2 regions of the Dietzia sp. Cai40 genome follow, and region 1 is predicted to be linked to the other one. Evidence: predicted binding sites of a transcription regulator. Region 1 holds the regulator's gene; the other holds the start of a gene.
What was found. Region 1 encodes LexA, which represses DNA repair genes until DNA is damaged. Its sites were predicted from a motif close to CGAACANNTGTTCG; they were not measured.

Region 1 (20,782 bases):
CAGCCGGTCGGCGGTCGTGCGCCCACGGAACAACCACAGGTCCCCGGTCCGGGTGCGGTGGGCCGCGGCGGCCAGCGGGACGGTGTCGAGACTCATGGTGCGATCCTGCCAGGTGCCCCGGCGAGAGGATCTACCCTTGACGCCATGGCACCCCGCGGACGGCAGTGGCTCAAGATGGTCGGCGCGGCCGGGGTGGTCGGAGTGGCCGCCACCGGGATCCTCGCCGCACGGACCGAACGCCGGCGGCAGTCGTACGAGCCGGAGGAGATCCGGGAGCGACTGCACCAGCGCTACACCCGCATCCAGTCCCGCCGGGAGGGTGGCACGGCCTGACACCCGGATCGATCCCCACACCGGGTCCCGATACCCTGGCGGACACCATGTCGACGTCTCCCGCGCCCGCCCCCGAACTGCGCCGGGCCCGGCACGATCTCCTGGTCCGGCTCGACGACGTCGGCATCCTCGACGCCCACCGGTTCCGGTCGCGGATCCGCAGGGCCCGCGCCGACCAGTTGGACGACCTGGGCGGGCAGATCGACGCCGCCGCCGCTCGTCTGCGTCGGCGTGCGGAGTCGGTTCCGACCCCGGAGTATCCGGAACAACTGCCGGTCAGCGCCCGTAAGGACGAGATCGCGGCGGCGATCCGCGACAACCAGGTCGTGGTGATCGCCGGCGAGACCGGATCCGGGAAGACCACCCAGATCCCCAAGATCTGTCTGGAACTCGGCCGCGGCGTGCGCGGGATGATCGGCCACACCCAGCCCCGCAGGCTGGCGGCCCGGTCCGTCGCCGAGCGCATCGCCGAGGAACTGGGGGTGGAGACCGGCCGGCTGGTGGGGTCGGCCGTGCGCTTCGACGACCGTACCGGTGCCGACACCGCGGTCAAACTGATGACCGACGGGATACTGCTCGCCGAGATCCGACGGGACAGGCTGCTGCGCGCCTACGACACGATCATCATCGACGAGGCCCACGAACGCAGCCTCAACATCGACTTCCTGCTCGGCTACCTCCGGCAGATCCTGCCCCGGCGGCCGGACCTCAAACTCATCATCACCTCCGCCACGATCGACCCCGACCGCTTCGCCCGCCACTTCGCGGATCCGGCGGGCCATCCCGCCCCTGTCATCGAGGTCTCCGGTCGCACCTTCCCCGTGGAGATCCGGTACCGGCCGCTCCAGGTCGACCACGCGGACCGGACCATCGACCTCGACCCCCTGGACGCGCTCGCCGATGCGGTCGGCGAGCTCCTGGCCGAGGGTGACGGCGACGTACTCGTCTTCCTCTCCGGCGAACGCGAGATCCGCGACGCCGAGGAGGTGCTCCGGGGGCGGAAATTCAAGAGCACCGAGATCTTTCCGCTTTTCGCCCGACTCACCTCCGCCGAGCAGCAACGGGCCTTCCGTCAGCATTCGACCCGGCGCGTGGTCCTGTCGACCAACATCGCGGAGACCTCGGTGACGGTCCCGGGGATCCGCTACGTCGTGGACACCGGCCTCGCCCGGATCTCCCGCTATTCGACCCGCACCAAGGTCCAGAGGCTGCCGATCGAGCCGATCTCGCAGGCCTCCGCCGCACAGCGCGCCGGCCGCTGCGGCCGCGTCGCCGACGGCATCTGCATCCGTCTGTACTCGGAGGACGACTTCGACTCCCGGCCGGAGTTCACCGACCCGGAGATCCTGCGCACCAACCTGGCGTCGGTCATCCTGTCGATGGCCGATCTCGACCTGGGTGCCGTGGACGACTTCCCGTTCGTCGAACCACCCGACCGCAAGGCCGTCCGAGACGGCATGACGTTGCTCACCGAGCTCGGGGCGCTCCGGACCGACGACGACGAACACCCGCACCTGACCAGGGTGGGCCGCGACATGGCGTCCCTCCCGCTCGACCCGCGCCTGGCCCGGATGGTCGTGGAGGGCCACCGAAACGGCGCCCTGGGGGATGTCCTGGTCGTGGTCGCGGCCCTGACCGTGCAGGATGTCCGCGAGAGGCCCGCCGAGGAGCGCGACAAGGCGGACCAGCTCCACCGGCGCTTCGCAGACAAGTCCTCCGACTTCCTGGGCTACCTCAACCTGTGGCGCTACCTCACCGAACAGCGGCGCGAGCTCTCCGGCAGCGCGTTCCGGAAAATGTGCAAGGCCGAGTACCTGCACTGGTTGCGGATCCGCGAGTGGCAGGACCTCACCGCCCAGTTGACCAGCATGTGCCGCGAGCGGGGCTGGCATCCACCGTCCGGTCACGCCGCGGAGGACGACCTCCACAAGGCGATCCTCTCCGGACTGCTCACCAACGTCGGGATGAAGGACGAGGACACCAGGGAGTTCCGCGGCACCCGCGGTATCCGCTTCCAGGTGTTCCCCGGTTCCGATCTCGCCCGCAAGCCGCCGCGATGGATCATGGCCTCCGAGTTGGTCGAGACCTCCCGACTGTGGGCCCGGGACGTCGCGCGCATCGATCCGGTCTGGATCGAACTACTCGGGGGGCATCTCGTCCGCACCCAGTACTCAGAGCCGCACTGGTCCGACGCCCAGGGCGCGGCGATGGCCTACGAGAAGGTGCTGCTCCTGGGGCTGCCCGTGGTCGAGGCGCGTCGCATCCTCCTCTCCAGGGTCGACGCACCGCTCGCGCGGGAGATGCTCGTCCGGCACGGGATCGTCGAGGGACGATGGACCACCCGCATCCCGGTGATCATGGAGAACGCCGTGGCCGTGGAACAGGCGCGGGAGCTGGAGACCCGCAGTAGACGCCGCGACCTCGTCATCGACGACGACACCCTGGTCGGGTTCTACCTCGAGCGGCTCCCCGAGGACATCACCTCCGGCCGCCACCTGGAATCGTGGTGGCGTAAGCAGGGCCGGGAGGACCCGGATCGTCTGCGTCTTCGCCCCGAGCAGATCCGCACGTCGGACACCGCCCCGGCCGCCTCCGAGTTCCCGCCGATCTGGCGCCAGGGCGAGCGGGACTTCGAGCTCAGATACTCGTTCGACCCGGGGGTCGACTCCGACGGCATCACCGTGCGGATCCCTCTCCCCCAGCTGTCCTCGGTCGCGACGTCCGGCTTCGAGTGGCTCGTCCCCGGCCTGCGCGAGGAGCTGTACACGGAGATGCTCCGGACGCTCCCCAAGTACCTGAGGCGTCTGTGTTCCCCGCCCGCCGAGTACGCGGCACTGCTGGCCGGTGACCTCGCCCCGCGGTCGGCACCGCTCCCGGTGGCGCTCGCCGCCGCGCTCTCGGCCCGCATAGGCACGACCGTCGAGCCCCGCGAGTTCCACCCGGAACAGCTCCCCGACCATCTCCGCATGCGTTTCGAGGTGGTCGACGGTGACGAGGTCGTCGCGGCCGGTACGGACCTGGGAGCACTACGCAGTCGGTTGGTGGACAAGGTCCGTGCCACGCTCAACTCCAGACTCGTCCCCGATGACGGACCTCATCGGGCGTGGACCGCGGACACGATCGGGGACCTGTCGCCCTCGATCACCGGCACGGTCGACGGTGTGGAGGTGACGGTCTACCCGGCCCTGCAGGTCCGCCCCGACGGCATCCACCGGATCGCCTGCGCCACAGAGACGGAACGTCGAGCCGCGCAGACGACAGCGGTACTGACCCTGATCTCAGCGGACCTGATCTCGGCGGCATCGATAGTCCGGGGTCGTCCGGTCGAGCAACGCCTCGCGCTCACCCAGTATCCCCACGGGGGTGCCGATGGACTGGTCTCGGACGCGGCGCTGGCGGCGTGCGGGCGGCTGATCGCCGGACGCAGAGGAGAGCCGGTACTCACCGTGCACGACTTCGACGAGTTGCGAGCGCGCGCGCGATCCGAGGCGCCGGCCGCCATCACGGCCTCGATCTCCGCCGCCCTTCCGGCGTTGGTCGCCGCGCAGTCGGTCTCCGCCCGGCTGGACCAGGTACCACGCGACCTCGCGGACGACGTCAGGCCCGCTCTGGACTTCCTCGTGGGAAAGGGATTCCTCGCCCGACACCCGGCGGAGGTCCTCCCGCAACTGGAACGCCACGTGAGGGCGATCGACCTCAGGCTGGACCTCGCGGAGAAGTCACCGTCGAGGTACCGGGAGCTCGCCGCCCGGTTGGAGAAGTCGGAGGCCACTGTCGCGGAGGCGACGGCGGCGCTCCGCCGACGACCGGGTGGGGCGCGGGCAGCCCGGGATCTCCGGTGGATGTTGGCCGAATACCGTGTCGGCCTCTTCGCGCAGTCTCTGGGTACCGCGCGCCCGGTCTCCGCCGAGAGGATCGAGAAGGCGGTCGCCGCCGCGCTCTCCCGGCGGAACGCGCGTTGAGCCCTCACACCGCCCGTACACAGGAGCCGATCCCGGTGCGACGCGGAGACGACCGGGACTAGTGAGCAGCGTGCCGTTCGCGAAGGGCGATGATCTCGCTCTCGAAATCCGCAGCGGAACTGAATTGTTTGTACACGGAGGCGAATCGCAGATACGCGACCTCGTCCAGATCTTGTAGAGGCCCCAGGATCGCCAGCCCGATCTCGTGAGCGGGGACCTCTGAGGCGCCGCCGGCCCGGACAGCGTCTTCGACCTGCTGCGCGAGCCGCCGGAGCGCGTCCTCGTCGACCGACCTCCCCTGGCACGCGCGTCGCACACCGCGGACCACTTTGTCGCGGCTGAAACGCTCCGTCACACCGTTGCGCTTGAGGACGGTCAACAACGGGGTCTCGAGGGTGGTGAACCGGTGTCCGCAGTCGGGGCACTCGCGTCGACGCCGGATCGCCTGCCCTTCGTCGACCGACCGCGAGTCGATCACCCGTGAGTCCTCGTGGTGACATATGGGGCAGTACATTCCAGCTTCGCCATTCGTCGACCTGGTCCGAACCGCTCCGCCGGCCGGAGCCGACGGCGGTGCGGGGGCGACGGGCCGCCGTCCCGGGTCCATTCTAGGAGGCGATACCGTGGGTCACGCGTAGGCGGGCCCGCCCAGGAGTGCCAATGCGAGCAGCATCAGGATTCCGAAGACGATTCCACAGGCCACCAGAGCCCACGTCGGCACATCGTCCACCACCGGCGCACTCGACCTCGCCTCGCTACCGCATGCCCTGACCCTTTCCGCGGACGCGGGGCGGACGAGCACTCGCCGTCCGGGCGCCACCGACCGCGTGGCCGTCTGGCGCCCCCGGTCGAGCGTGCGGATGACGGGACGGGCCCCGGCATCAGGGCGGGGACGCACCCTGGACGAAACGGGCCGGTCGTGATCGGTCACGCAGACCTCCGTCCAGGGCACGGAGGGACGCGATCGTGGCTGCATCTCCATAACGGTCATGAGAACTCCCAACTCGATACGGTGTGCGAACCTCATTCGCACGCCCGTGTGCCTTGTTGTGCACATCTGTTCGAACCCGAACCTGCCTAGAGTTGTATCACGCGGGTCCGACAGAGTCGACATTCGTGGCGACATTTCTTCGAACACCTGTGTGGCGCTCACGTCCGACGGGCAGTAGGGTGTACACAGATAGCGACGTCGAACACCCATTCGCCGAAGGGACCCCCACATGCCCAAGCCCGACTTCGAGGCCCTGACGACCCGCCAGAAGAGCGTTCTGTTGCACATCCACGACACGGTCAAGGACCGGGGCTATCCCCCGAGCATCCGAGAGATCGGTGACGCCGTCGGTCTGCAGTCGACCTCCTCGGTGGCCCACCAGTTGCGGACGTTGGAGAAGAAGGGCTTCCTGACCCGTGATCCGCACAAGCCGCGGGCGGTCGACGTCCACGGCGTCCCGGGGCAGCGGTCCCGAGGTCGTCGCGCGCCCGTCCAGCAGGAGACGCGTCCCAGCGGGGCCGTGGAACCCGTCTACGTCCCTGTCCTGGGGCGGATCGCGGCCGGCGGTCCGATCCTCGCCGAGCAGGCGGTGGAGGAGGTCTTCCCCCTCCCCTCCGACCTGGTGGGTTCCGGGGACCTGTTCATGCTCAGAGTGGTCGGCGAGTCGATGATCGACGCCGCGATCTGTGACGGGGACTACGTGGTGGTGCGCCGTCAGAACGTCGCGGACAACGGCGAGATCGTGGCGGCGATGATCGACGGGGAGGCCACGGTCAAGACTTTCCGCCGGGATTCGAGCGGGGTGTGGCTCCTGCCCCACAACCCGTCGTTCAGTCCGATTCCCGGGGAGCACGCGACGATCCTCGGAAAGGTCGTCACGGTCTTCCGCAAGCTCTGAGCCGGCCGGATCCGAGTGTCGCCTGATCCGTCGACGGGGTCAGGCGACACCGTCACGGGATCCGGGGACCCGATACTCCCCGAGCTCTCCGGCCACGGAGGCCGGAAGCCGGACCACGATCCTCGTGCCGTCCTTCGTGTGATCCTCGTCCACCACGGCGCCCTCCGCGTGGACACGGGAGACCACATCACCCCGGGTGAACGGGATCTCGAGTGTGACCTCCGTGTCCCCGGAGGCGACCACCCGCATTATTCGGTCGAGGAGCTCGTCGAACCCCTCACCCGTCGCCGCCGAGACGAAGACCGCGTCCGGCAGGGCGTGGTGCAGTTCCGTCAACACCACCGGGTCAGCGACGTCGACCTTGTTGATCACCACGAGTTCGCGGGGCCTCTCGGCCTTCTGCTCTTCCACGACGTCGTTGATGACGGTGCGGACGGCCTCGATCTGGCGCAGGGGGAAGGCGTCCGATCCGTCGACGACGTGCAGGAGCAACTCGGAGTCCACGACCTCCTCCAACGTCGAGCGGAACGCCTCGACGAGCTGGGTCGGGAGGTGTCGGACGAATCCGACCGTATCTGTGAAGACCACGACCCGCCCGTCGGGGAGCTCGGCCCGCCGCGTGGTGGGGTCCAGCGTGGCGAACAGAGCGTTCTGGACCAGTACGCCCGCACCGGTCAAGCGGTTGAGCAGGCTCGACTTCCCGGCGTTGGTGTACCCGGCGATCGCGATCGACGGCACCGGGGTGGCGCGACGGCGATGCCGCTTGGTGTCCCGGGCCTGCTTCATGCCCTTGATCTCACGGCGCAGCCTCGCCGTGCGCTCCCTGATTCGGCGGCGGTCCGTCTCGATCTTGGTCTCACCGGGACCACGGAGTCCGACGCCTCCGTTGCTGCCCGCCCGGCCACCCGCCTGCCGGGAGAGTGCCTCACCCCAGCCACGCAGTCGCGGGAGCATGTACTCCATCTGCGCCAAGGACACCTGGGCCTTACCCTCACGGCTGGTCGCGTGTTGGGCGAAGATGTCGAGGATCAGCGCGGTGCGGTCGATCACCTTGACGTTGACGACCTTCTCGAGCGCGATGAGCTGACCCGGCGTGAGCTCGCCGTCGCAGATCACCGTGTCCGCCCCCGTCGCGGTGATCACGTCCTTCAGGGTCTTGGCCTTCCCCGAACCGATGTAGGTGGCGGGGTCCGGCTTGTCGCGGCGCTGGATCAGCGCGTCGCAGACCTCGGAGCCTGCGGTCTCGGCGAGCTGTGCCAACTCGGCCATCGCGGCCTCCGCCTGGGCGGCGGTGCCCTCGGTCCAGACCCCGACCAGCACGACCCGCTCGAGGCGGAGTTGGCGGTACTCGGCGTCGTTGACGTCCTGGAGTTCGGTCGACAACCCGACGACCCGGCGCAGCGAGGAGCGCTCCTCGAGCTGGAATTCTCCGACCGAAGGGTCATGGTCTCGTGTGGCCCGGTCAGGGGCGGTGTCATCGATAGTCATTCACCGGCATCATCTCACAATTCCGGTCGGGACGCCTCCGTGCGGCGCGCGGGTAGCGGTCGCCGGTACCGCCCCTCGGCGACGATCACGGACGGCCCCGTCAGAGTGGAACCCACGCCGGTCAGGGCCACCGCGACCTCTCCCCCGGGAACGGACACCACCACGTCACCGGTGGCCTGTCCGGCGTCGGCGAGGGCCGCGACGGCCGTGGCGACGATTCCGGTGCCGCAGGACATCGTCTCCCCGGATCCTCGCTCGTGGACGCGCATCGACACCCGACCGTCGGTGAGCGGGGTGGCGATCTCCACGTTGACGCCGGCGGGGAAGAAGCCGGTGTCGAACTCGGGCGCCTCGTGCACCGGCAGTTCGCGCAACCCGTCGGCCCCCAGGCCCGGGACCACGCACGCGAGGTGGGGGTTACCCATGTCGACGGCGAGTCCGGCGTACACCCGGCCACCGAGCTCCACGGACGAGACCCCGAAAAGCCGGGGCTCGCCCATGTCCACACGGACCACGGCCTGGTCACCGTCATGGATCAGAATATCGGCGGGCCGAGGACCGGATCGTGTGCCCACGGGGATCCGGCCGGCCCCGACCCTGCCGGTCGCCACCAGGGCGTGGGCGAACACCCTGACCCCGTTCCCGCACATCTCCGCGATCGATCCGTCTGCGTTCCGGTAGTCCATGAACCAGTCCGCGGCGTCGACGCCCTCCGGGAGGACGGCGAGGACGCCCTGGTCGACCAGTGCACCCGCGGTGGCGATGCGCAGCACCCCGTCGGCGCCGAGGCCGGCCCGTCTGTCGCAGACGGCGCGCACCAGGTCCTCGTCGAGGTCCACCTCCGCGTGGTCGTCGGGCAGGACCACGAAGTCGTTGAGCGTTCCGTGCCCCTTGATAAAGGCGAGGCCGTCGAGAGTGGCGGTCGGGGGCGCGGGTGTCATGCCATCAGATCCTAGCCAATCCGACCGCCGTTCCACGCTGCGGAAAACCCGGATGATCCCTCGGCAGGGGGGCACTACAGTCGGAGGCGAGAACGGTCCCTATGTGAGGAGAGCATCGATGTCCGAACGCATCACCGTCGGCGACGTCCAGGTCGACGAGGTCCTGTACGACTTCGTCAACACCCAGGCGATCCCGGGCACCGGGGTCGATCCCGACGCGTTCTGGGCGGGAGTCTCCGAGATCTTCACCGACCTGGCCCCGCGCAACCGCGAGCTGCTCGCCGTCCGCGACGACCTGCAGTCGAGGATCGACTCCTGGCACCACGAGAACCCCGCCCCGATCGACCCGGCCACCTACCGTGCGTTCCTGCAGGAGATCGGCTACCTGGTCCCGGAGCCGGACTCCGTTCAGGTCAGCACCCAGAACGTGGACGACGAGATCGCCACGGTCGCGGGCCCCCAGTTGGTCGTGCCGATCATGAACGCGCGTTTCGCGATCAACGCCGCCAACGCCCGGTGGGGTTCGTTGTACGACGCGCTCTACGGCACCGACGCGATCCCGGAGTCCGGTGGGGCCGAGCAGGGGTCCTCCTACAACAAGGTCCGCGGGGACCGCGTCATCGCCTGGGCCCGCGAGTTCCTCGACGACGCCGCGCCGCTCGACTCCGGCAGTCACGTCGGCACCACGGGCTACACCGTGGTGGACGGCCGACTGCAGGTGACACTCGCCGACGGGGCGACGACAGGCCTCGCCGATCCCGCACAGTTCGTCGGCTACCTGGGCGACGGCGCCGCCCCGACCTCGGTCCTCCTGCGCAACAACGGCCTTCACGTGGAGGTCCAGATCGACGCCGACTCACCGATCGGATCGACCGACTCCGCCGGCGTCAAGGACGTTGTCCTGGAGTCCGCCGTCTCCACCATCATGGACTTCGAGGACTCCGTCGCGGCCGTCGACGCCGAGGACAAGACCCACGGCTACCGCAACTGGCTGGGTCTGATGAAGGGCGACCTCTCCGAGGAGATCAGCAAGGGCGACAAGACCTTCACCCGCGTCCTCCACGACGACCGGGTCTTCACCGCGCCCGACGGATCCGGCGAGGTCCGGCTCCACGGCCGCTCGATGCTCTTCGTCCGCAATGTGGGGCATCTCATGACCACCCCCGCGGTCCTCGACGCGGACGGGAACGAGTTGCCCGAGGGCATCCTCGACGCCCTGATCACCTCGCTGGCGGGCATGCACGGCATCGCGCCGGGCAACGAGCGCGGCAACAGCCGCACCGGGTCCATCTACATCGTCAAGCCCAAGCAGCACGGCCCGGCCGAGGTGGCCTTCACCACCGAGCTGTTCGGCCGGGTCGAGGCGCTCCTCGGTCTGCCGGAGAACACCCTCAAGGTGGGCATCATGGACGAGGAGCGGCGCACCTCGGTCAACCTCGCCGCCTGCATCGCCGAGGCCACCGATCGCGTCGTCTTCATCAATACCGGCTTCCTCGACCGGACCGGGGACGAGATCCACACCTCCATGGAGGCCGGCCCAATGATCCGCAAGGGTGAGATGAAGTCCGCCCGCTGGATGACCGCCTACGAGGACTTCAACGTCGACACCGGCCTGGCCTGCGGTCTGCGCGGTCGCGCGCAGATCGGGAAGGGCATGTGGGCCAAGACCGACCTCATGGCCGAGATGCTCGCCGAGAAGATCGGGCAGCCGAGGGCCGGCGCCAACACCGCGTGGGTGCCGTCGCCGACCGGCGCGACCCTCCACGCGACCCACTACCACCGGGTGAACGTGATGTCCCGACAGGAGGAACTCCTCGCCGGCGGACCGCGCGCGAGCGTCGACGACATCCTCAGCGTCCCCCTCGCGACCGACACGAACTGGACCGACGCCGAGAAGAAGGAGGAGGTCGACAACTCGTGCCAGACCATCCTCGGTTATGTCGTCCGGTGGGTCGAACAGGGCATCGGCGTCTCGAAGGTGCCGGACATCCACGACGTCAACCTGATGGAGGACCGCGCCACCCTGCGGATCTCCTCGCAGATGCTCGCCAACTGGATCCGTCACGACATCATCACGGCCGAGGACGTCGAGGACTCGTTGCGCCGGATGGCGGAGATCGTCGACCAGCAGAACGCCGGTGACGAGGCATACCGGAACATGGCGCCGGACTTCGACTCGTCGATCGCCTGGCAGGCCGCCCGCGAGCTCATCCTCGAGGGGACCGGGCAGCCCTCGGGCTACACCGAGCCGATCCTGCACCGTCGCCGCCGCGAGTTCAAGGCCGCCAACGGGCTGTAGAACGGCCCCGCCGCGAAGCCCGGAAGGATCCGCTGCCCGCACACCGGGATCCGCTTCCCCACAGGGGTAGCGGATCCCGGGCCGAGGTAGCGGATCCTTCCGCGTCAGGGGTGCAGGTCCGCGACGGCCGCCCTGAGGACCCCGACGGCGGCGTCGCGGCGCTCCTCGGTGAACCTCGCCTCGGGCCCCGACGCGGACACCGCGACCGCGGCGTCCCCGACCCCCACCGTGATCGCGACACAGCGGACGCCCTCCTCCTGTTCCGACTCGTCGGTGGCGAACCCCACCCTGCGTACGCGGGCGAGCTCGTCCAACAACCGGTCCGGGTCGACGATGGTGGCATCCGTGTACCCGGGCATGCCGGTCCGTTCCAGCATCGCGCGGACCTCGTCGTCGTCGTCCCGGGCGACCAACGCCTTCCCCACCGCCGTGCAGTGCACGTGCACCCGACGGCCCACCTCGGTGAACATCCGCATCGAGTGCGGCGACGGGACCTGGGCGAGGTACACGACACCGTCCCCCTCACGAACGGCGAGGTTGGCGGTCTCGCCGGTCCCGTCGACCACGGCCGCGAGCACCGGCTGGGCCCACGACCACGTCGCCCTCCCCGCGACCTCGCCGATCCGCTGCAATCGGGGGCCGAGCAGATAGTCGCGGCGCGCGTCCCGGCGGAGGTGACCCGACTCGGCGAGCGTCCCGCACAGCCGGTGGACGGTGGCCGCGGCCAGACCCGTGTCGGCGCACAGCTCCCCGAGGGACGCGCGGCCGCCCCGCCGGGCCAACGAGTCGAGGAGGGCGAACGCCCGGTCGACCGACTGGACGCGGGTGCGGCCGGGGTTCGAGGCGCTCATCGCGGAGCCTCACCGAGGAGCTCGAGTGCTGTCTCCACAGGGGTCCGTCCACCGCGGGGCGTGCCGTCGACCTGGCGGGTGTCGGTGTCGATCCACCTGATGCGGTGATCACGCCCGAACCACGACCGCTGCCTGCGCACGTACCGGCGGGTGCCGATCACCGTGCGCTCCCGGGCGCGGGCCACCCCCTCGTCGTCGATCCCCAGCTCGTCGTCCATCTCGTCGAGAACCTGCGCGTACCCGATGGCCCGCCGGGCCGTCACGCCCTCGAGCAGTCCGAGCCCGACGAGCCCACGCACCTCGTCGATCAGCCCGTCGGCGAACATGCGCCCGGTACGGGCGTCCAGCCGGTCATCGAGCTCGGGAAGCGCGCACCGTAGGCCGAGCAGCCGCGTGCCCCACCGAGGTGCGCCGATGGTCGGTCTCGAGGCGGAGAACGGCTGACCGGTCAGCTCCACCACCTCCAGTGCCCGAACAGTCCGGCGGGGATCGGTCGGCAGGATGGTCCGAGCGGCCTCGGGGTCCGCGCGGGCGAGCTCGGCGTGCAACGCCCGGACCCCGATCTCCTCGAGGCGCCGTTCGTAGCGCGCCCGGACCGCGGGATCCGTGTCGGGGATGGACCAGCCGTCGACCAGGGCCTGGATGTACATCATCGATCCTCCGCACAGGATCGGCACGTTCCCGCGCTCCCGGATCTCCGCGATCTCGCGCTCGGCCTCGCGACGGAAGTCGGCGACGCTCGCGGTCTCGGTCACCTCGAGGACGTCGAGCCTGTGGTGCGGGATGCCACGTCGGAGGGACGGCGGGAGCTTCGCGGTACCGATGTCCATGCCGCGGTACTGCTGCATGGCGTCACAATTGACCACCTCCCCGCCCAGCCGCTGCGCCAGATCGAGGGCGAGGTCGGACTTCCCGGTGCCGGTCGGGCCCACCACCGCGACCGGTGCGGGGCCGCTCACCCGTGACCCCACTGACCCGGGGAATCCGACGACGACGAGAGATCCCAGCGAGCGCAGTGATACCCCACACCGAACGGCGCCCAGGACACCGACTCCACCGCAGACCTCTCCCCGACCAGCCCGGCCAGCCCGAGCCACGCGGGCCGGCTCCACCACCCCACGGCCTCCGCCACCGCGTCACCGGGATCGGGCAGCGGGCCACCGCGCCGCAGCCACTCGGTGAGCTCCGAGTCGAGGGCGACACCACGCGGGTCCTCGGGCACGGGTGCCCGGGGGGTGAGGGAGGCGGGACCGTCCCCCACGACGACCACGAGGGTGTCGCGCCCGGGGGGCCGAGAGACCCGTCCACCGCCGGTGACGCCCGCGAACGACCGGGGCTGGTCGATCCCGGCGCGGTCGAGCAGCCACCATGCGATCAGGGCCGCGTCGGGGACATCGTCGTACTCGGCTTCCACCGCCTCGGAACGCCCGACCCGGACCGCCGCCCCCCACCTCGACAGCGAGGAACGGACGTCACCCATCGTCCGCCCCTCGGGGTCCGAGCCGAGCACGAGCACCCTCTCGAGGCCGGACGACGCCGTCCTGAGCAGATCCAGCGCGGCGTCGACCTGGCCGGCGGTCTCCGCGGCCGCCTCTCCGGACAGTTCGGGCACCAGAACCGGCGCGCCGGGGACCAGGACGACAGGGGTGCTCACACCGAGCACCTTACTGACCTCCGCGGGAGCGCCCTCCCGGGACTCTGTCGGACTCGCTGGGGATACCCCGGCGCCCGGGCGGCGGTTGGTACACACTAGGGGGATGCCGCCCCCTCACCGGGCCGGCGAGGCGACGACCGGTGGGATCCCGGCGATGGTGCCGTGTCACGCGGCAGAACGAAACGAGGACCAGATGAGCGACCAGTCACCGACCACCCCCGGGGAGGCGAACCCCGGAACGTCCGCACCGACCCCCACGCCGACCCCGGGCCCGCGTCCCGGTGCGCCGTCCCCCGCAGCACTGGCCCGGAAGGTGGCACCGCGAGCGGTGGCGGCCCCCGAGTCGCGCATCGTCCGGGCGTCGGACCCGTCCGAATGGGGTCGGGTCGACGACTCCGGCGCCGTGTTCGTCAGGACCTCCGAGGGCGAACGCCAGGTCGGCTCCTGGCAGGCGGGTGCACCCGAGGAAGGTCTGGCCCACTTCGGCCTCCGGTACGACGACCTGGTCGCGGAGGTCTCACTCCTCGAGGCGCGACTCGACTCGCACCCACAGGACGCGCGAAAGACCCGGGCCTCCGCCGAGGCCCTCGCCGAGCAGCTCCCCTCCGCTGCGGCCGTGGGAGATCTCGACGCCCTCGCGACCCGACTCGCCACCGTGGTCGAGCGCTCCGGCGCTGTCGAGGTCGAGGCGCGCCAGCGCAAGGACGAGGAGCGCGCCACCGCGATCGCCCGCAAGGAGGCGCTGGCCGTCGAGGCGGAGGAGATCGGTGAGTCGTCCACCCAGTGGAAGGCCGCCGGCGATCGCCTCAGGGAGATCCTCGACGAGTGGAAGACCATTCGCGGCATCGACCGCAAGACCGACGACGCACTGTGGAAGCGCTTCTCCAAGGCCCGCGAGGCGTTCAACCGGCGCCGTGGTTCCCACTTCGCGGAACTCGACCGCACCCGCGCCTCCGTCAAGCGGGTGAAGGAGGAGCTGGTCGAACGAGCCGAAGCCATCTCGGCCTCGACCGACTGGAACGACACGGCCACCGCGTTCAGGCGCCTCATGGACGAGTGGAAAGCCGCGGGCCGCGCTCCCCGCGAGGCCGACGACGCCCTGTGGAAGCGCTTCAAGGCGGCCCAGGACACGTTCTTCGACGCCCGCCACGCCGCGGCCGCCGAGCGTGACGCGGAGTTCGAGGGCAATGCGGACGCCAAGGAGGCGCTGCTCACCGAGTTCTCGGCCCGGATCGACCCGGACAAGGGCCTCGACGCGGCCCGTGCCGCGCTACGGGAGCTACAGACCCGCTGGGAGGAGATCGGCAAGGTCCCGCGGGAGAGGATGGGGCAGCTCGAGGGACGGATCCGCGCCCTGGAGAAGTCCGTCTCCGACGCGGCCGACGCCGAATGGCGGCGTACCGACCCCGAGGCCAAGGCCCGCGCCGCCCAGTTCTGGGTGCGGGTGGACGATTTCGAGGCACAGGCCGCGAAGGCCGACGCGGCGGGCAAGTCGAAGGACGCCGAGAAGGCCCGCGCGCAGGCCATGCAGTGGAAGGAATGGGCCGAGGCCGCCGAGAACGCGGTCGACACCCGCTGATCACGCCGACAGGGCCCCACCGACACGGTGGGGCCCTGCTGCACGGGGTGGGTCCGACGGGTGCGGCGACCCGGTTCAGTCGCGGTGGCGGACGGAGTCCTCGAGCTCGCGCTGTTCGGGGGTGCGCGCCCACAGCACGCCGGCCAGGGTCATCACCAGCAGCAGCACCAGGATCACGCTGACGTACAAGCCGATCCCGGGGGCGCCGAAGTCCTGGAAGTCGGGGTTCGGTCCCCGTCCGGACTGGCGCAGCCAGATCGCCAGCATCCCGTACACCGTGGCCACGCAACTGGCGCCCCAGGCGATCCCCGCCGCCCACCACTTCTGGGTGATGATCATGACGGCGCCGAACAGGATGGCGCCGGCCGAGTAGAGCAGGACGAACACGTGGGAGGGCAGCGAGGTCTGTTGGTCCCGGGCCGCCTCGGTGAAGAAGAGCACGTCCAGTCCACGCACCCCGTCGCTGTGGGGAAGCGCGAGAGCGGCGGCGAGCAACACGATCAGCAACGCCGACGCCAGATAGGCCCTGCCGATGACGAGGGTGTGGCCCAACATCCTGTCCCTGCGTCGGAACTCCGAATCCACGGTCCTGCTGGATTCCATGATCCCCTGGATGGGGTCCGGGCGGTCAGCGGTGTTCACGTGAGGCATCCCTTCTGGGTGGTGTCGGAGGCGAGGGCATCACGTCGCAGCGTGGGCAGTCCGAGCCCCACGCCAATCGGGGGGGTCTCCGGCTTCTCACCGGCCTCGTGCCGGTCACCCGCCCTGGTGGCCCGACAGGTCAGCACGCCGTCGTCGGCGAGCAGATGGTGCGGGGCGGCCGAGCTGATCCGGGTGGTGACCACGTCGCCGGGTCGGATCCGCCCGGCGTGCTCCCCCACCGGGGCGAAGTGCACCAGACGGCCGTCCCGGGCCCTGCCGGTCATCCGGGCGGTGGCGGCGTCCTTCCGGCCCTGGTCGGCGGTGACGAGCAGCTCGACCTCGCGACCGACCTGCTTCCGGTTCTCCTCGAGGGTGATCCGCTCCTGCAGGTCGATCAGCCTCTCGTAGCGCTCCTGCACGACGGACTTGGGTATCTGGTCGGTCATCGTCGCCGCCGGAGTCCCCGGTCGCGGTGAGTACTGGAAGGTGAACGCGCTCGTGAACCGCGCCTTCTCCACGACGTCGAGGGTGGCCTGGAAGTCCTCCTCGGTCTCCCCGGGGAATCCGACGATGATGTCCGTGGTGATGGCCGCGTGCGGCATCGCGGCCCGCACCCTGTCCAGGATGCCCAGAAAGCGCTCCGACCGGTACGAACGGCGCATCGCGCGCAGGACACGGTCCGAGCCGGACTGCAGGGGCATGTGAAGCTGCGGGCACACGGCGGGGGTGTCGGCCATCGCCTCGATCACGTCGTCGGTGAACTCCGCGGGATGTGGTGAGGTGAACCGGATCCGCTCGATGCCCTCGACCCGACCGGCGGCGCGCAGCAACTTCGCGAAGGCGCCCCTGTCGGATGGTTCGGCGGGATCGTGGAACGACCGCCCGTAGGCGTTGACGTTCTGTCCGAGCAGGGTGACCTCCAGGACACCCTCATCCGCCAGTGCCTTCATCTCGGCGAGGACCTCACCGGGTCTCCGGTCCACCTCCTTGCCGCGGAGGGACGGGACGATGCAGAACGTGCAGGTGTTGTTGCAGCCGACGGAGACCGAGACCCAGCCGGCGTAGGCGGACTCCCGGGTGGCGGGAAGGGTCGAGGGGAAGTGCTGGAGCGAGTCGGCGATCTCCACCTCGGCCCGCTCGTTGTGCCGGGAGCGCTGGAGCAGGGTGGGCAGATGCCCGAGATTGTGGGTACCGAAGACGACGTCGACCCACGGGGCCCGTGAGACCACGACGTCCTTGTCCTTCTGTGCCAGGCATCCGCCGACCGCGATCTGCAGTCGGGGATTGGCGTCCTTCCACGGCCGCAGGTGGCCGAGCGTGCCGTACAGGCGGTTGTCCGCGTTCTCGCGGACCGCGCACGTGTTGAACACCACGAGGTCCGGAAGATCGCCCCGGGCGGGATCGGCCTCCCCCTCGAACGGCACGTACCCGGCCGCGTCGAGCACGCCCGAGAGCCGCTCGGAGTCATGGACGTTCATCTGGCACCCGAAGGTCCGCACCTGGTACGTGCGCCCCTCGACGCGCTCGACACCGGTGTCTCCGGCCGTCGCCTGCAGGTCGGTCACGAGAGAATCCACGCAGGCCAGGGTACTCAGGGCGACACCTGGGCCGCCAATTCGGCATCGACCACCGTCATCGCCAACCCCGTCGGATAGCCCCGGCGGGCGAGGAACGCCACCAGCCTGCGCCGTTCTCCCTGGAGATCCGCCCCGGGACCGGGGTCGACCGGGCTGCGGCTGAGCCGCGCGCGCACGAGGTCGGTGGCCTGCTGTCGGTCATCGGCCTCGTCGATGCCGGCCACCGCCCCCGCGATATGCACCTCGGCGACGCCCTTCTCGCGCAGCTCGCGTTCGAGTGCACCCCGCGACCGTCCGCGTCGACGCCGCCGACCCCTGACCCATTCCGAGGCGAAGTCCGCGTCATCGAGCAGACCCCAGGCGCGGACCCTGTCCAGGGCCTCGTCCACCGCATCCGGCGCATGCTCCTTACCCAGAAGCCGCTCCCGCAGTTCGTGTCGGCTCCGTGGCCGGTGGCGCAGAAGCCGGAGAGCCGCCGTCGCGGCCTCGTGGGCCTCGGGGGCCAACGGAGGCAGGTCCGAACTGCTTGACGGCCTGGCCTCCACCGCCGCGATCGCGGTGCGCAGGTCGTACGCGTCGACACCCTGCCCCCGCTCGGCCGCACGCGGGTCCTGCACGCTCATCAGAACTCGACGGGCACCACGTCGATGGGCGCGTCCTCGTCGGACTCCGCCTCGATCTCCGCGATCTCCGCACCCGCCCCGATGTTGAGCTTGTCGAGGATCTTGCGCTCGATCTCGTCGCGGACCGAGGGGTTCTCCTTGAGGTACCGGCGGGCGTTCTCCTTGCCCTGACCCAACTGGTCCGCCCCGTAGGTGAACCAGGAACCCGACTTCTTGACGAAGCCGTTCTCCACGCCCATGTCGATGAGCGATCCCTCGCGACTGATGCCCTCGCCGTAGAGGATGTCGAACTCCGCGATCTTGAACGGCGGCGCGATCTTGTTCTTGACGACCTTGACCTTGGTGCGGTTACCCACCGCATCCGCGCCGTCCTTGAGGGTCTCGATCCGGCGCACGTCCAGGCGGACGGAGGCGTAGAACTTGAGCGCCTTACCGCCCGTGGTGGTCTCGGGCGAGCCGAACATCACCCCGATCTTCTCGCGCAGCTGGTTGATGAAGATCGCGGTGGTGTTGGTGTTGTGCAGCGCACCCGTCATCTTGCGGAGCGCCTGGCTCATCAGTCGCGCCTGCAAGCCCACGTGGCTGTCGCCCATCTCGCCCTCGATCTCCGCCCGCGGCACCAACGCCGCGACGGAGTCGACCACCAGGATGTCGATGGACCCCGACCTGACCAGCATGTCGGCGATCTCGAGCGCCTGCTCACCGGTGTCCGGCTGGGAGACGATGAGGTTGTCCGTGTCCACGCCGAGCTTGCGGGCGTACTCCGGATCCAACGCGTGCTCCGCGTCGATGAACGCGGCGATCCCGCCGGCGGCCTGCGCGTTGGCCACCGCGTGCAGCGCGACGGTCGTCTTGCCGGACGACTCCGGACCGTAGATCTCCACGACGCGGCCCCGTGGGAACCCGCCGATCCCGAGTGCCACGTCGAGGGACAGGGCACCGGACGGGATGACCTGGACCGGCGGCCGGGTGTCGTCCCCGAGCCGCATGACCGACCCCTTGCCGTAGGTCTTGTCGATCTGCGCGAGCGCCAACTCCAGCGCCTGTTCGCGGTTCTGGGCCACGCCCGTCCTGGTACCTGACTTGGCGGTGGTCTTGGGGGCCATGATGCTCTCCGTTCGTGCTCGACCTCCGGTGTCGTGCCGGACGGTCTGTGTGGTCTGCTCGCTCGCGGACGCTACGGGTCGGGTACGACAGATACGTCTTGCACGAGCCCGGCAACCCTTCACTGTGGAGGGATGTCGCCCTGTGGACGGGCCATCCCGTCATCACATGACCCGAGTGTAGACGAACGCGTGTTCGAGATCGAACGACACGCCGCCACGGGGTCAGCGTAATGAGTCGGGAACCTCGAACTCCGAACACAGCGCCAACCAGACCTGCTTGACGGAGGCACCGGCGTCGATGGCCTCGTCGGCGGTGCGCCCGTCGAACGCGGCCAGATGATGGGACCTCACGAGATGATCGGCCCGCAGGTCCCCGAAGGCCTCGACGGTCCGGGCCCTGAACTCGGTCAGTGTCACGTGTGCCCCTTCACCACGGACGAGGACGGGCCGCCGGATAGTTCACCGGCGGCCCGTCCTCGGACGACTCACTGCTGTTCGGTCTGCGCCTGCTGCTGAGGCGGGGTGGCGGACTGCGGCTGCCCCTGGGGGAGCTGGGACGCAGAGCCGGTCCCCTGTCCGAGCTGACCACCCTCGGCCTTCATCGACGCCCGGATCTGCTCGAGACGGCTGTGCCCGGCCATCTGGGTCGAGGCCTGCTCGACCTCGAGCATCCGGCCCTGAACCGAGTTCTGGGCGAGCTCCGCCGACCCGAGGGCGTTGGCGTACCGCCGCTCGATCTTGTCGCGGACCTGGTCGAGGTTCGGGGTGTTCCCGCCCGACGAGACCTCGGACATGGACTGCAGCGACGCGCTGACCTGCTCCTGCATCTTGGCCTGCTCCAGCTGGCTGAGCAGCTTGGTCCGTTCGGCCACCTTCTGCTGGAGCACCATCGCGTTCTGCTCCACGGCCTTCTTGGCCTGGGCCGCGGCCTGGAGCGACTGGTCGTGGAGTCCCTTGAGGTCCTCGACGTTCTGCTCGGCGGTGACCAGCTGAGCGGCGAAGGCCTCCGCGGCGTTCTCGTACTCGGTCGCCTTCTGGGTGTCGCCGTTCTGATGGGCCTGCTCGGACATCTGCAGTGCCTGCCGCGTGGAGCCCTGCAGCTTCTCGATGTCGGCGAGCTGGCGGTTGAGCTTCATCTCCAGCTGCCGCTGGTTGCCGATCACGGCGGCCGCCTGCTGGGACAGCTGCTGGTGCTGCCGCTGCGCGTCCGAGATGGCCTGCTGGATCTGGACCTTGGGGTCAGCATTCTCGTCGATCTTCGAATCGAACAACGCCATGAGGTAGCGCCATGCCTTGGTGAACGGATTGGCCATCGCTGCGTAGTGTCCTTCTGCCGATTCGGACGACTGGTCGGTACCACGGTACCGAACAAGGTCGGGGGGCGACCACCGGGCGTTGCCGGGGTGGGGCTCAGGCCGCGAGGACGGGCTCCGCGACGGTGCCCGGGAGCGAGACGGTACCCGGGGGCGAGACCTCGAGGGCCGCGCGGATGAGGATCTCGCCGAGCGAGACGTCGAGCGCACCCGAGATGGACGCGAGCAACTCGCTCGAGGCCTCCTTGCGACCACGTTCGATCTCGGAGAGGTACCCGGGACTCACCCGGGCGGCGTCGGCGACGTCCCGCAGGGTCCGCCCCGAATCGCCCCGCAGGCCGCGGAGCACCGTCCCGAGGGTCTCCCGCAGCAGCGGGGGCCCGCTCCGGTGGTCCGGTCGGGGCAGCGTGGTCATCTGGATGTTCGGCATCACGGGGTACAACGCCTCACGTCGCCGATTCGTTCCCGACCTCGTCGGCGATCCCCACCAGCAGATCGAGGGCGGCGGCACAGGCCGCCCGACGG
Region 2 (10,338 bases), on a different contig from region 1:
GCCGGGTCGAAGACCGCGATCTCCGCGAGCGCGCCGACGACGGTGGCCACGTGATCGGCCACCAGTCGTGCACCGGTGTCGGGGTCGGCGCCGGTGGGGTCGCCGATCACCCCGGTGTCGGACAGGTCATCGGCCAGCCAGCCGAACTTCACGGGGCCGGTGAACCCGATGTGCTGACACCCGGCCACTCCGGTGGGGATCCTGGCCTCGGCCACGGACATGTCGACGAGGTCCGTGCGCAGGTGGAGCATCATCGACGTCTCGGCCCACCCGGCGTGGATCCCCATGCCGAGTTCGGTGGGGCCGGGGTTGGCCCGACCGGCGTACAGGAAGGTCCGCAGGCCGCTGCGCCGGCGCAGTTCCCGCAGCGCCACCTCCAGCAGGGCGGAGTTGCCGCCGTGGCAGTTGACAAAGAGCACGCGGCCGAACCCGCTGGCGCTCAGTGCGGATCCGAGCTCACGGACCTGGGACAGCAGGGTGTCCGCGGTGATCCACATCGCCCCGGGGAACGAGGAGTGCTCGTCGCTCTTGGTGTACCCGAGGGCGGGCATGAGCCAGGCGTCGACCCCTGCTTCGACGCCCGCCACCGCGCGGGCGGCCACCTCCTCGGCCACGATCAGGTCGGTGGCCAGGGGAAGGTGGGGGCCGTGGGGTTCGATCGCACCGGCGGGGATGACGGCGACGGGATCGCCCCGGCCCACCCGCGCGGCCTCGACGGTGCTCAGGTCCGCATAGCGCCGGGCGGGCCCGATCATTCCTCCCACCGCCCGGGATTGAGCAGGCCGTGGGGGTCGGTCCGGGCCGCCAACGCCCGCACCTCCTCGGTTCCGTGGTCCACCCGGTACTGGTGCGGGGAGTGCACCCTCACGCCCAGCTCCTCCAGGACGGGCACTCCCGCGTAGGCGGCCTCCGGGTCGGTGTAGTGACCGTTGAGCATGCCGAACATTCGGCCGTGGCCGGCCTCGAGGTGCAGGGTTCCGCCCGGATAGACGGCCTCGACCTCGTCCAACCGCTCCACCAGCGCGTCACCCTGGCATTCCATGTGGAACCACGTGTCCGGCTCCGCTTTCTGCAACCAGTGGGTGGGGTGATTGTAGGACAGGGTCGAGACCTTGATGGACTCGTTGACCCCCTTGCGCACCGCTTCCACCACTCCCCCGGCACCGGTGACCAGGGCGCTCACCTCGTCCACGACGGAGGCCTCGACGATCGCGCGCAGACTCGCGCGGCCGGGCGGGATGGCCTCGTCGGGCGGTAGGCACCCGGCCACGTGGGCGCCATCGGCCGAGCAGAGCCGCGGCGCAGGGTCGAGACGGTGGATGCGCGGGACCACGGAGAAGGCGTCGTGGTGATCGTCGAAGCTGGCGTAGAGGCAGCGCCAGTCCTGCAGGGGTTCGATCCTCACGGTGGCGCGGACGATGATCCCCGCGACCCCGTAGGTGTGCACGAACGGCTGGGCGTCCTCCCCGGTCAGGTGCACGATCTCGGCGTCGGGGTGGGCGTAGACCACGTCGAGCGCCTCGACGAACCCCTCGTGGTTGCGGCCGTGCACGATCGTTCCGGTCCCTGCGGACCCCCCGGCCAGGAAGCCCCCCAGCGTGGACTGCACGGTCGAGGGATACATCCACAGCTGGGAGTCGTCGCGTGCGAGCCGCTTCTCCAGGCTCATCATGCGGACGCCTGCCTCGGCGGTGACCGTCCCGGCCTCCGGGTCCACGTCGTCGATGCCCCTCAGGGCGGTCAGGTCCAGCACGAGACCACCGTGCAGCGGCACCACCTGCCCGTAGTTGCCGGTGCCCTTTCCCCGTGAGGTGATGGGGACCCCGCGGCGGACCGCCGCGCGGACGATCGGCGGGACCTGCTCGACACTCGTGGGCCGAACCACCACCTCGGGGCGGCCGATCGGCCACTGCGCACGCAGGATCGGGCTGAGATACGAGCCGTCCTGTGAGGCCTTGTCGAGGCTGCGGTCGTCGGTGAGGACGAGCTCCGGGCCGAGCAGGTCACTCAGATCCTCGACGAGTCCGGCCACGTCCGGGGCCGTGGGAGCCGTCGGCGACGCCGTCTGGGTCTCGCTCACTGGGGTGCCTTCCTGAATCGGGTGGTCACTGGGGGGATCAGTTCATCCCGATGGCCGGGTCGATGAACCGGTTGGTCGCGATGGTCTCCGGTGCAACGTCCTCGGCGATCGCGACGTCGGCGGCCTCGTAGATGCCCGTGACCATCCCGACGATGTCGGCCAGTCGTTCCTCGTCGAAGTTGCCGACCGTCGAGTCGGGACCGTTGCCGACGATCTCCCGGTCGAGCATGGCCTCGACGGCGAAGTCGGCCAGCTCGGAGCTGTAGACCCAGCCGGTGTTGAACTGCTCGACGGCGTCGACGATCACCGCGTTGGTGCGATCCGGGTCCGCGAAGTACTCGACCTCGGCCTGCTGCAGGACCGGAACGAGCATCTCCAGGCACGCGGAGTTGTCCTCGAGCTCGGCCGAGCGCACCGCCATCATGGACTTGTAGATCGGGTACCCGGTGTCGTGGAGCAGCTCGTAGGCCACGGGCTTACCCCACTCGGCGACCTCGTTCTCGTAGATGAACGGCTCGGCGCTGGCGTAACCCTGTTGCGCGACCGACCCGCCGGCCGCCACGAAGTTGGACGGCGACCCGTCGTAGCTGCCGTCGACCTGCTCGGGGTCCAGGATGCCCTCACCGGTGAGGTAGTCCATGTACGCGTTGCCCTCGAAGTACAGGACTCGGGTCCCCTCGTCCTTGAGGTCGGCGATCCGCGCCACGTCGGGGTAGGTCTCCGGGTCCCACATGATCATCTGCGGGTTGATGTCCAGCGGCGCGAACACCCCGATCGTCGGATTGTTGAGCGAGTTCTGCACGGCCTGGTCGGAGTCCACGTAGCCGAGCATGATGTCGGTGTCCTGGTACATCTGCGCGGTGACCTGCTGGAAACCGATTGCCGGGCCACCGGTGCGGATCTCCACGTCCACCCCGGTGTACTCCCCCGAGGCGAACAGCGGGCCCGAGACGGCCTTGGCGCCCGCGTCGATAGTGGGTTCCGGGCCCAGCAGCTCGTAGAGGTGTCCGTGCTCGGCCTCCGGGTTCCAGTCGGTCTGGACGACCACGGTGGCGGGGCAGCTCTCGCTGAGGTCGACGGCCCCGATCTCACCGCTGTATCCGGACGCCGCCTCGGCGGACTCGGAATCGGAACCACCACAGGCGGTCAGTGTGGCGGCTCCGAGGGTGCACAGGGCGGCCACGGAGAGCACGGTCCTGGTGGTGTGGGTGCGGCGCATCTGGGTCTCCTCCCGGGGGCCGGATCAGGCCTCCCGTATTGACGTGATCAATATCTATAGTGAAGCGGTGCTACGTTTCGGTTGTGTTGCCGGTCGGGCAGATGTGGGTTACGGCCGGGGCGAGACTCTCGCCATCACCGCTGGTCGTCGGCGTTGTACCACCGCCCCACCACCTTGCGGGAGAGTAACCCGAAGGCCAGGAACACGGCCACACCGAGCAGCGAGGCGAGCAGGATGGAGGCGAACAGTTCCGGCGACTGCAGCCGCGCCCGATAGGTGTCGATGAGGATGCCGATCCCCGGGTCCCCCTGCTTGAAGAAGAAGTCGCCGACGATCGCCCCGACCACGGAGAGCCCTGCGGCCACCCGCAGGCCCTCGAACAGCGCGGGCAGCGCCGCCGGTGCCTCGAGTTTGCGAAGCACGGTCAGTCGGCCGGCGTGGTGAAGCCGGAAGAGCCTCCGCAGACCCGGGTCCACGGACTTGAGGCCGAACAGGGTGTTCGACACGATCGGGAACAATGCGATCAGCACGCAGACGAACACCCGCGCGGTGAACCCGAAACCGAACCAGAAGCCGATCAGCGGCACCAGCGCGAGGATCGGGATGCACTGCAGCACCACGGCGTACGGGAACAGCGAGCGCTCCGCCCACGTCTCCTGACTCATCAGGATCGCCCACACCACCCCGATCACGAACGCGATCGCCAGGCCGGTCAGGGCGACGACCGTCGTGCGACCCAACGCCTCGAGCATGGCCGGAAAATTGGGCCCGAGGAACCCGTCGGTGATCACGACGTGCGGCGGGGGCAGCAGGAAACGGCGGGCGGGTTCGAGCACGACGTAGCTGACGAAGTACCAGAGGGCCAGGCAGGCGGCCAGGACGACCAGCGGGCCGCCGATCCGCACGAGCGCCCCGTCCGCGGAGATCCGGCGCCGCCGCCCGGTCTCCGCCGAGGTGGGCGCGGTTACCGTGGTCGCCCCGCCCGGGGCCGGGGTGTCGGACCCGGGGTCCGCGTCGGGCTCGGCCGAGGTGCTGCCGGCCGAGGTGCTGCCGGCAGCGGTGGTGGTGGTGGTGGTGGTGTTCATCAGTGTGCCTCCTCCAGAGCCCGGGAAACCTCGCCGACGAGGTTGATGTAGTCGGCCGAGTACCGGACCTCGGGGTCGCGGGGGACGTCGAAGGGGACGTCGATGGTGTGGACGATGCGGCCGGGACGCCCGGACATGACGACGACCCGGGTGGACAGGTACACGGCCTCGGCGACCGAGTGGGTGATGAACAGTCCGGCGAACCGTTTGGCCGCGAACAGCTCCAGGAGCTCGTCACCGAGTCGCTGCCGCGTGATCTCGTCGAGGGCCCCGAACGGCTCGTCGAACAGGAACAGCTCGGGCTCCAGCGTCAGCGACCGGGCCAGCGACACCCGCATCTTCATCCCGCCGGACAGTTCTCGCGGCAGGGAGTGCTCGAAGCCGGTCAGCCCCACGAGGTCGATCGCCTCCTGCGCCCGCTGCCGCCGCTCGGCCTTGCCGATCCCGTCGAGCTCGGCGAGCATCTCGACGTTCTGGGCGACGGTGCGCCACGGCAGCAGCGTGGCGTCCTGGAAGACGTACCCCACCCGGTCGGTGCCGGTCTGCATGTAGCCGTCGGTATGGGTCGCCAGGCCGGAGGCCAGCCCGAGCAGTGTGGACTTGCCGCACCCGGAGGGTCCCACCACGCTGACGAACTCTCCGGCCCCCACGCGGAGATCCACGCCCTCGAGCGCGCGGGTGCCGTTGGGGTAGGTGACCCCGACGTCGGAGAAACCGAGTATCTCGGTACCCGGCCGGAGGACGGGGCGGGCTGGGGTCGTCATGGTGCCTCCTGGAGATCGGGCGGGTGGGTCGAGGCCTGTGTGAGGGTCGAGGTCTGTGTGAGGAAGGGGTCGACGAGGACGGACGCCCTCGCGGACACCATGCGGCCCGCGCGAAGCACGATCCGGTCCACGGGCGCGTCGGCGATCACGTCGTCGAGCCCGCTCGCGCGCACGAGCAGCAGATCTGCGCGGCGGCCGGGAGCGGGACCGGCGGGCGGCAATCCCATGACGTCGCGGGCGCCGTCGGTGACCAGGTGCCATGCGGTGTCCATGTCGAGGTGGGCAGCGATGACCAGCAGCATCGCCGTCTCGATCGCGTCGGAGCGGCCGACCGGGTTGAACGGGTCGCGCACGTTGTCCGCACCCGCGCCCACGGTGACGCCGCCGTCCAGCAGTGCCCGCACGGGGGGCAGCCCGCGCGGCGTGGACGTGCATTCCGCCCGCCCCTGGAGGTAGAGGTTGGTGACGGGCAGTGTCACCACTCCCACACCCGCGCCGCTCAGCGCGGTGGCAGCGGCCGACTGACCGGACGCGTCCATCGTGCCGATCCGGCAGCAGTGACCGGCCGTCCGGATTCGGCCCGGTTCCCACGAGGCCACCCGGTCGGTGAAGGCCGTGAGCATGCCGTGGTCGCCGTCGAGGAACTCGTCGACGTGCAGGTCCACGCCCACCCCGAGCTCTTCGGCCAGGTCGATCAACCTGTGTGTCTCCGCGGCGGTGTCGGGGGCGATGTGCGGGGCGCCACCGATGAGGTCGGCCCCGGCCGCGATCGCGTCGCGGGCCCGCTCGGCGGGGTCCTCATCGCGGACCATCACCGCGATCTGCAGGTCCAGCACGTCCGCGAGCTCGTCGCGCACCCGGACCATGGCCCGGACTCCGCGGAGCGGGTCACCCTCGCTGTGCAGATCCACATGGGTGCGCACCGCCGTGGTGCCGCTGGCCACCAGTCTCCGCGCCGCCGCCAGCGCCCGTCCGTGGATCTCGTCCTCGTCCACGGTGACCGCAAAGGCCCGCCACGCGTCGATCGCGGCGCCCAGATCGCAGCCCGGTGGGCGCGTCGCACCCCAGCTCAGGGCCTTGTCCAGGTGGGCGTGCGGTTCGGCGGGCGCCGTGAGGGCCATGTAGCCGCGACCGTCGATCACCGCCGGCCCCACAGGCCCCGACCCCCCGGTGGTGTCGACTCCCGCGTCGGTGACCGCCACGACCACTCCGCCCGCGATGTCCACGTCGACCACCCGGCCGTCGAGCAGCCCCACCCCGGCGATGCGGTCGACCTGCCTCCCGGCGGTGCCGTCCGGCTCCGGGGCGGTGATGCCGGACCTGGCGGTTGCGCCGTCCAGCCTCGGGGCGGCAGCGCCTGGCTCCGGGGACCCTTCTCCACGCTGGCGGGTGAGTGTGTCCACTGACTGGGTTCTCCTGCTCTGCCGGACCGTCCCCGGCCGGGTCGGTGTGGTGCCTTGCGCTTTCGACCAGGACGCGGGATATTGACCTCGTCAATACAGATCAGTGTCACGGGTCGGTGTTTCGCCCGGATTACCCCGCCGGATCTGATCTGTAACCGCTCACTGACGATGGGAGACACCGGTGTCGGGGTTACGTGGCGACGGACTCGCGCGCCTGGGTGCACGCATCCGGCACCACCGTCAGCAACTCGGCCTTACCCTCGTGGCGGTGGCCGGCCAGGCCGGCATCTCGCAACCGTTCCTCAGCCAGATCGAGCGTGGCAAGGCGGCCCCGAGCATGTCGACGCTCGAGGGGCTCGCCCACGCATTGGGCACCACACAGGCGCACCTACTCGAAGCGGTCGACGCCGTCGCCCCGACGCCCGGAGGCCCCGACGCGCCGGCGGGCGACCCGTCGACGGCAGGCGACTCGCCACCGGCGACGGGCGGATGCGTGGACATTCGTCGCGCCTCCGAGGGCGCCGTCCTCACCCGCGCGGAGGGCACCGTCGGAGGGCACACCCGACTACTTCCGGGCGGGCCCAACGACACGCAGTTCCTCGAGTTCGTGGAAACCAATCACGTGCCGGGCCGATTCTTCGAACACCCGGGCCGCGAATGGGTGTACGTCACCAGGGGCACGGTCCTGCTCGAGGTGGGCGAGTCTCTCAGCCGACTGGAGGCGGGGGATGTCGCGAGGTACGACGGCACCCTCCCCCACCGCTGGTACGTGCCCGAGGGCGGGCAGGCCTGCCTGATCGTGGCACGACCGGGCTGAGTCACCGCCCCACACGGTTCCGACCTGCGTTGCCCTGCAGGGGCCGAGCAGGGCACCCCAGGTCGGGACCACCGGATCCGCACCCGCACCCGCACCCGCACCCGCACCCGCACCCGCACCGAATCATCCCGTGCCATCCCGCGCCGCCCGGAGTCCCTTCTTTTCCACGGACACTCTCCCGCCGGCACTCCGCCGAACCCCGTCGGACCGTCGCCCCACACCCCGCTGACCTGCGATGCCCTGCACGCCGCGTGCAGGGCATCGCAGGTCAGGCCCACGGAATCCACGCCTCCACACCGTGTCAGATCTCGAACATACTATCGAACCATGATCGCGACACCTCCCCCTGCTTCCGACGACGTCGAGCCTCCCGAGGCGCTCATCCCGCCTCCCGGATTCACCACGTGGATGGGGCCCGCACTCCCCGTGCTGGTCCCCGAGGCGTTCGCCCGGTGGGACCCGGGCCAACAACGCGGCTACCTCGCCCAGAGGACGATCTGCGCGGCCGAGGGTCGGACGCTCGCCTACGCCTACGACTGTGTCCGTTCCGCCACCGATCGTTTCGCCACCGAGCACGACCGCCATCGTGATCCGTGGGACGCCGCCGCCACGATGATCGGCGCCTCTATGGCGCTCTCACGCCACGGCGCATCCCGTCTGGTGACCACCGCGGTCGAACTGACCGAACGGCTCCCCCGAACGGCGGCGCTACTGGCGACGGGGTGGATAGGAATCCTCGCCGCGCACACCATCGCCGAGGAGACAGCCCTTGTGGCCGATCACCTCATGCCCGAACTCGATCGGCGGATCAGCGACGGGTTGGCTCCCACCAGGCGCCGGACCCACCCGCCGAGGCTCGGCCCATTGCGCAAGATGCTCATCAAGACCGTCGCGGCCTGCGATCCACTCGGTGCCGATGCCCGCGCCCGGCAGGCGCGACGTGACCAGGACGTGGAGCTGGTGCCCCTCCGGGACGACCGTGCGATCATCTCGGCCACACTCACCGCCGAGGACGCGCTGGAGATCGCGGACCGTATCGAGGCCCTCGCCCGCACCGCCTCGGCCGACGATCCGCGCCCCCTCGGCCAGCTCCGCGCCGCCGGATTGCTCGCGCTCAGCCGCGGCTGGGCCTGCCTGCCCGACCCGCAAGGAGAACACCCCGCCGACCCGGAAGCCCGGTCTGCGGCTCGCCGGGTCATCATCCACGCATACGACGATGGCACCCCGGACAATCGCGGCATCACCCTCGCCGGGTACGGGCCGATCACCCGGCACACCGCCGAGGAACTGCAGCGCGACGCCAGGCGGCGGGTCAACGCACTCTCCGAACTCGCGGATCCGGACACCGCCGCTGCGCGGCGCCACACCCCGTCCGAGGCCCTGGCCCGCTTCTGTCGGGGGCGCGACGGTACGTGCGTTTTCCCCGGCTGCCAGACCTCCGCCGAGAAATCCGACCTCGACCACATCGTCCCCTTCGACCATGACCACCCCGACCAGGGCGGACACACGACGTGCGACGACCTCGGCACCCTCTGCCGCTTCCACCACAGACTCAAGACCGACGGGGTGTGGGCCTACTACCGGGAGACCGACGGTTCATACGTGTGGATACACGGCCCCCACCACCCGGACAGGGACCCCGCAACCCGCATCACGACCTTCCCCACGGGGCCTTTCGCCGGCCACGCCGCACCACGACACCCTGAGGCGAGCCGACTACAGCGGGAGGCAGCCGAAGCGGGTGAGACCGGCTTCGGATCGGCCGAGTCGCGGCGGCGACCCCACCTGCGCCACCGTCGCGATGTCGAGAGACGCAACCTCCGTGCGCAGGCTCGACTCTGGCGACAGGCACCACAGACCGGTCCGGTGTCTCCGCCCACGCCGTCGACTCCCCTGTCGGACGAGGAGCCCCCGTTCTGATGGGCTGCGCGCGACTCTCGACGTCAGAAGCGCGAGCTCGTCGGATACCACCCGTCGGAGGCGTCGTGGGGACCGATGGATCGGACCTCGATGTGCTCGAACGACGCGAAGTCACCGGCGAGCCTGTCCCAGTTCTCGCGGGTGATCGCAGTGGTGATCGCCGAGGCGATCCGCCCGATCCCGCCGTAGATCCCGGAGAGCTGGTTCCCGGTGACGCCCATGGAGGCCCGCGCTCCGGTCGAGAAATGGTGCAGGCGGGTGAGCCACGGGGCGGTGCCCGGATCGCGTTCGGTGAACTCGAACCCCGGACCCAGGTAGGGACTCCGTCCGGCCGGGTGATCGACCGCGGGAGGGTGGCGGTCGGACCACAACGCGATGTCGTCGACGAACTCGGTGAGCTCCGGACGCATCTGCAGGTCCACCTGGTATCCGGTCGCGGACAGCACGACGTCAGCGTGGAACCGCCCCCTGGTGGTGTCGATCGCGATCTCCTGCCCACCGGTGCCGGTGTGGACCATCGAGACTGCGTTCCACCCACAGCCGGTGTGCAAGGCGAAGCCGGAGTGAGTGAAGCACCGCCACACCGCGTGCTGCGTGGGCGGCTGCGGAAGACCTCCGGACATCACGCCGAAGTCCCACTTGCGCTGGTCGTCCAGGTCGTAGAAGCGCTCCTGCATGCCCGGGAACTCCATCCACCGCAGCGGGTTGGAGGCCGGGACCGTCGCCCGTCGCACGAACACATGCGCCCGGACGGCGCCGTGGTCCAGCGCGGTGGCCGCGTTGTCGAACCCGGAGGCGCCGCCGCCCAGCACCGCCACCCGCTGACCCCGCAATGCGGTGAAGTCGATCGGGTCCTCCGTGTGGAACCAGCGTTCGCGGGGCAGAGAGGAGATGAACTCCGGCACGCGCACCCCGCCCCCGCCCGCGAGCCCGAGCGCGCAGACGATGCGCCTGGCGGTCAGCGTGGTCTCCTGTCCCTCCGGGCCGCGCAGTTCCACGGAGAACGGCCCGTCCGGGGTGGCGGGGCGGTGGATCGCGGTCACCCGGGTC

Region 2: a site for LexA is predicted at 7,678-7,691, ahead of G6022_RS12845 (HNH endonuclease signature motif containing protein). Genes of this name have one in related genera too.

Annotation. Positions count from the first base shown of each region.
Region 1 covers NZ_JAALEB010000227.1:431-21,212, forward strand. The annotation lists partial or broken gene G6022_RS09525 (hypothetical protein) at 1-96, opposite strand, end outside; gene G6022_RS09530 (hypothetical protein) at 145-333, shown strand; gene hrpA (ATP-dependent RNA helicase HrpA) at 381-4,295, shown strand; gene nrdR (transcriptional regulator NrdR) at 4,354-4,809, opposite strand; gene lexA (transcriptional repressor LexA) at 5,516-6,184, shown strand; gene hflX (GTPase HflX) at 6,224-7,672, opposite strand; gene dapF (diaminopimelate epimerase) at 7,687-8,613, opposite strand; gene G6022_RS09560 (malate synthase G) at 8,732-10,912, shown strand; gene G6022_RS09565 (IclR family transcriptional regulator) at 11,017-11,763, opposite strand; gene miaA (tRNA (adenosine(37)-N6)-dimethylallyltransferase MiaA) at 11,760-12,722, opposite strand; gene G6022_RS09575 (hypothetical protein) at 12,719-13,417, opposite strand; gene G6022_RS09580 (DUF349 domain-containing protein) at 13,611-14,996, shown strand; gene G6022_RS09585 (hypothetical protein) at 15,072-15,647, opposite strand; gene miaB (tRNA (N6-isopentenyl adenosine(37)-C2)-methylthiotransferase MiaB) at 15,635-17,203, opposite strand; gene G6022_RS09595 (regulatory protein RecX) at 17,230-17,838, opposite strand; gene recA (recombinase RecA) at 17,838-18,944, opposite strand; gene G6022_RS09605 (DUF3046 domain-containing protein) at 19,167-19,361, opposite strand; gene G6022_RS09610 (PspA/IM30 family protein) at 19,430-20,257, opposite strand; gene G6022_RS09615 (helix-turn-helix transcriptional regulator) at 20,355-20,687, opposite strand; gene G6022_RS09620 (nicotinamide-nucleotide amidohydrolase family protein) at 20,704-20,782, opposite strand, start outside.
Region 2 covers NZ_JAALEB010000336.1:1,393-11,730, reverse strand. The annotation lists gene G6022_RS12880 (creatininase family protein) at 1-755, opposite strand, end outside; gene G6022_RS12875 (FAD-binding oxidoreductase) at 752-2,080, opposite strand; gene G6022_RS12870 (ABC transporter substrate-binding protein) at 2,118-3,299, opposite strand; gene G6022_RS12865 (ABC transporter permease) at 3,434-4,384, opposite strand; gene G6022_RS12860 (ABC transporter ATP-binding protein) at 4,384-5,148, opposite strand; gene G6022_RS12855 (amidohydrolase family protein) at 5,145-6,551, opposite strand; gene G6022_RS12850 (XRE family transcriptional regulator) at 6,733-7,368, shown strand; gene G6022_RS12845 (HNH endonuclease signature motif containing protein) at 7,696-9,288, shown strand; gene G6022_RS12840 (NAD(P)/FAD-dependent oxidoreductase) at 9,312-10,338, opposite strand, start outside.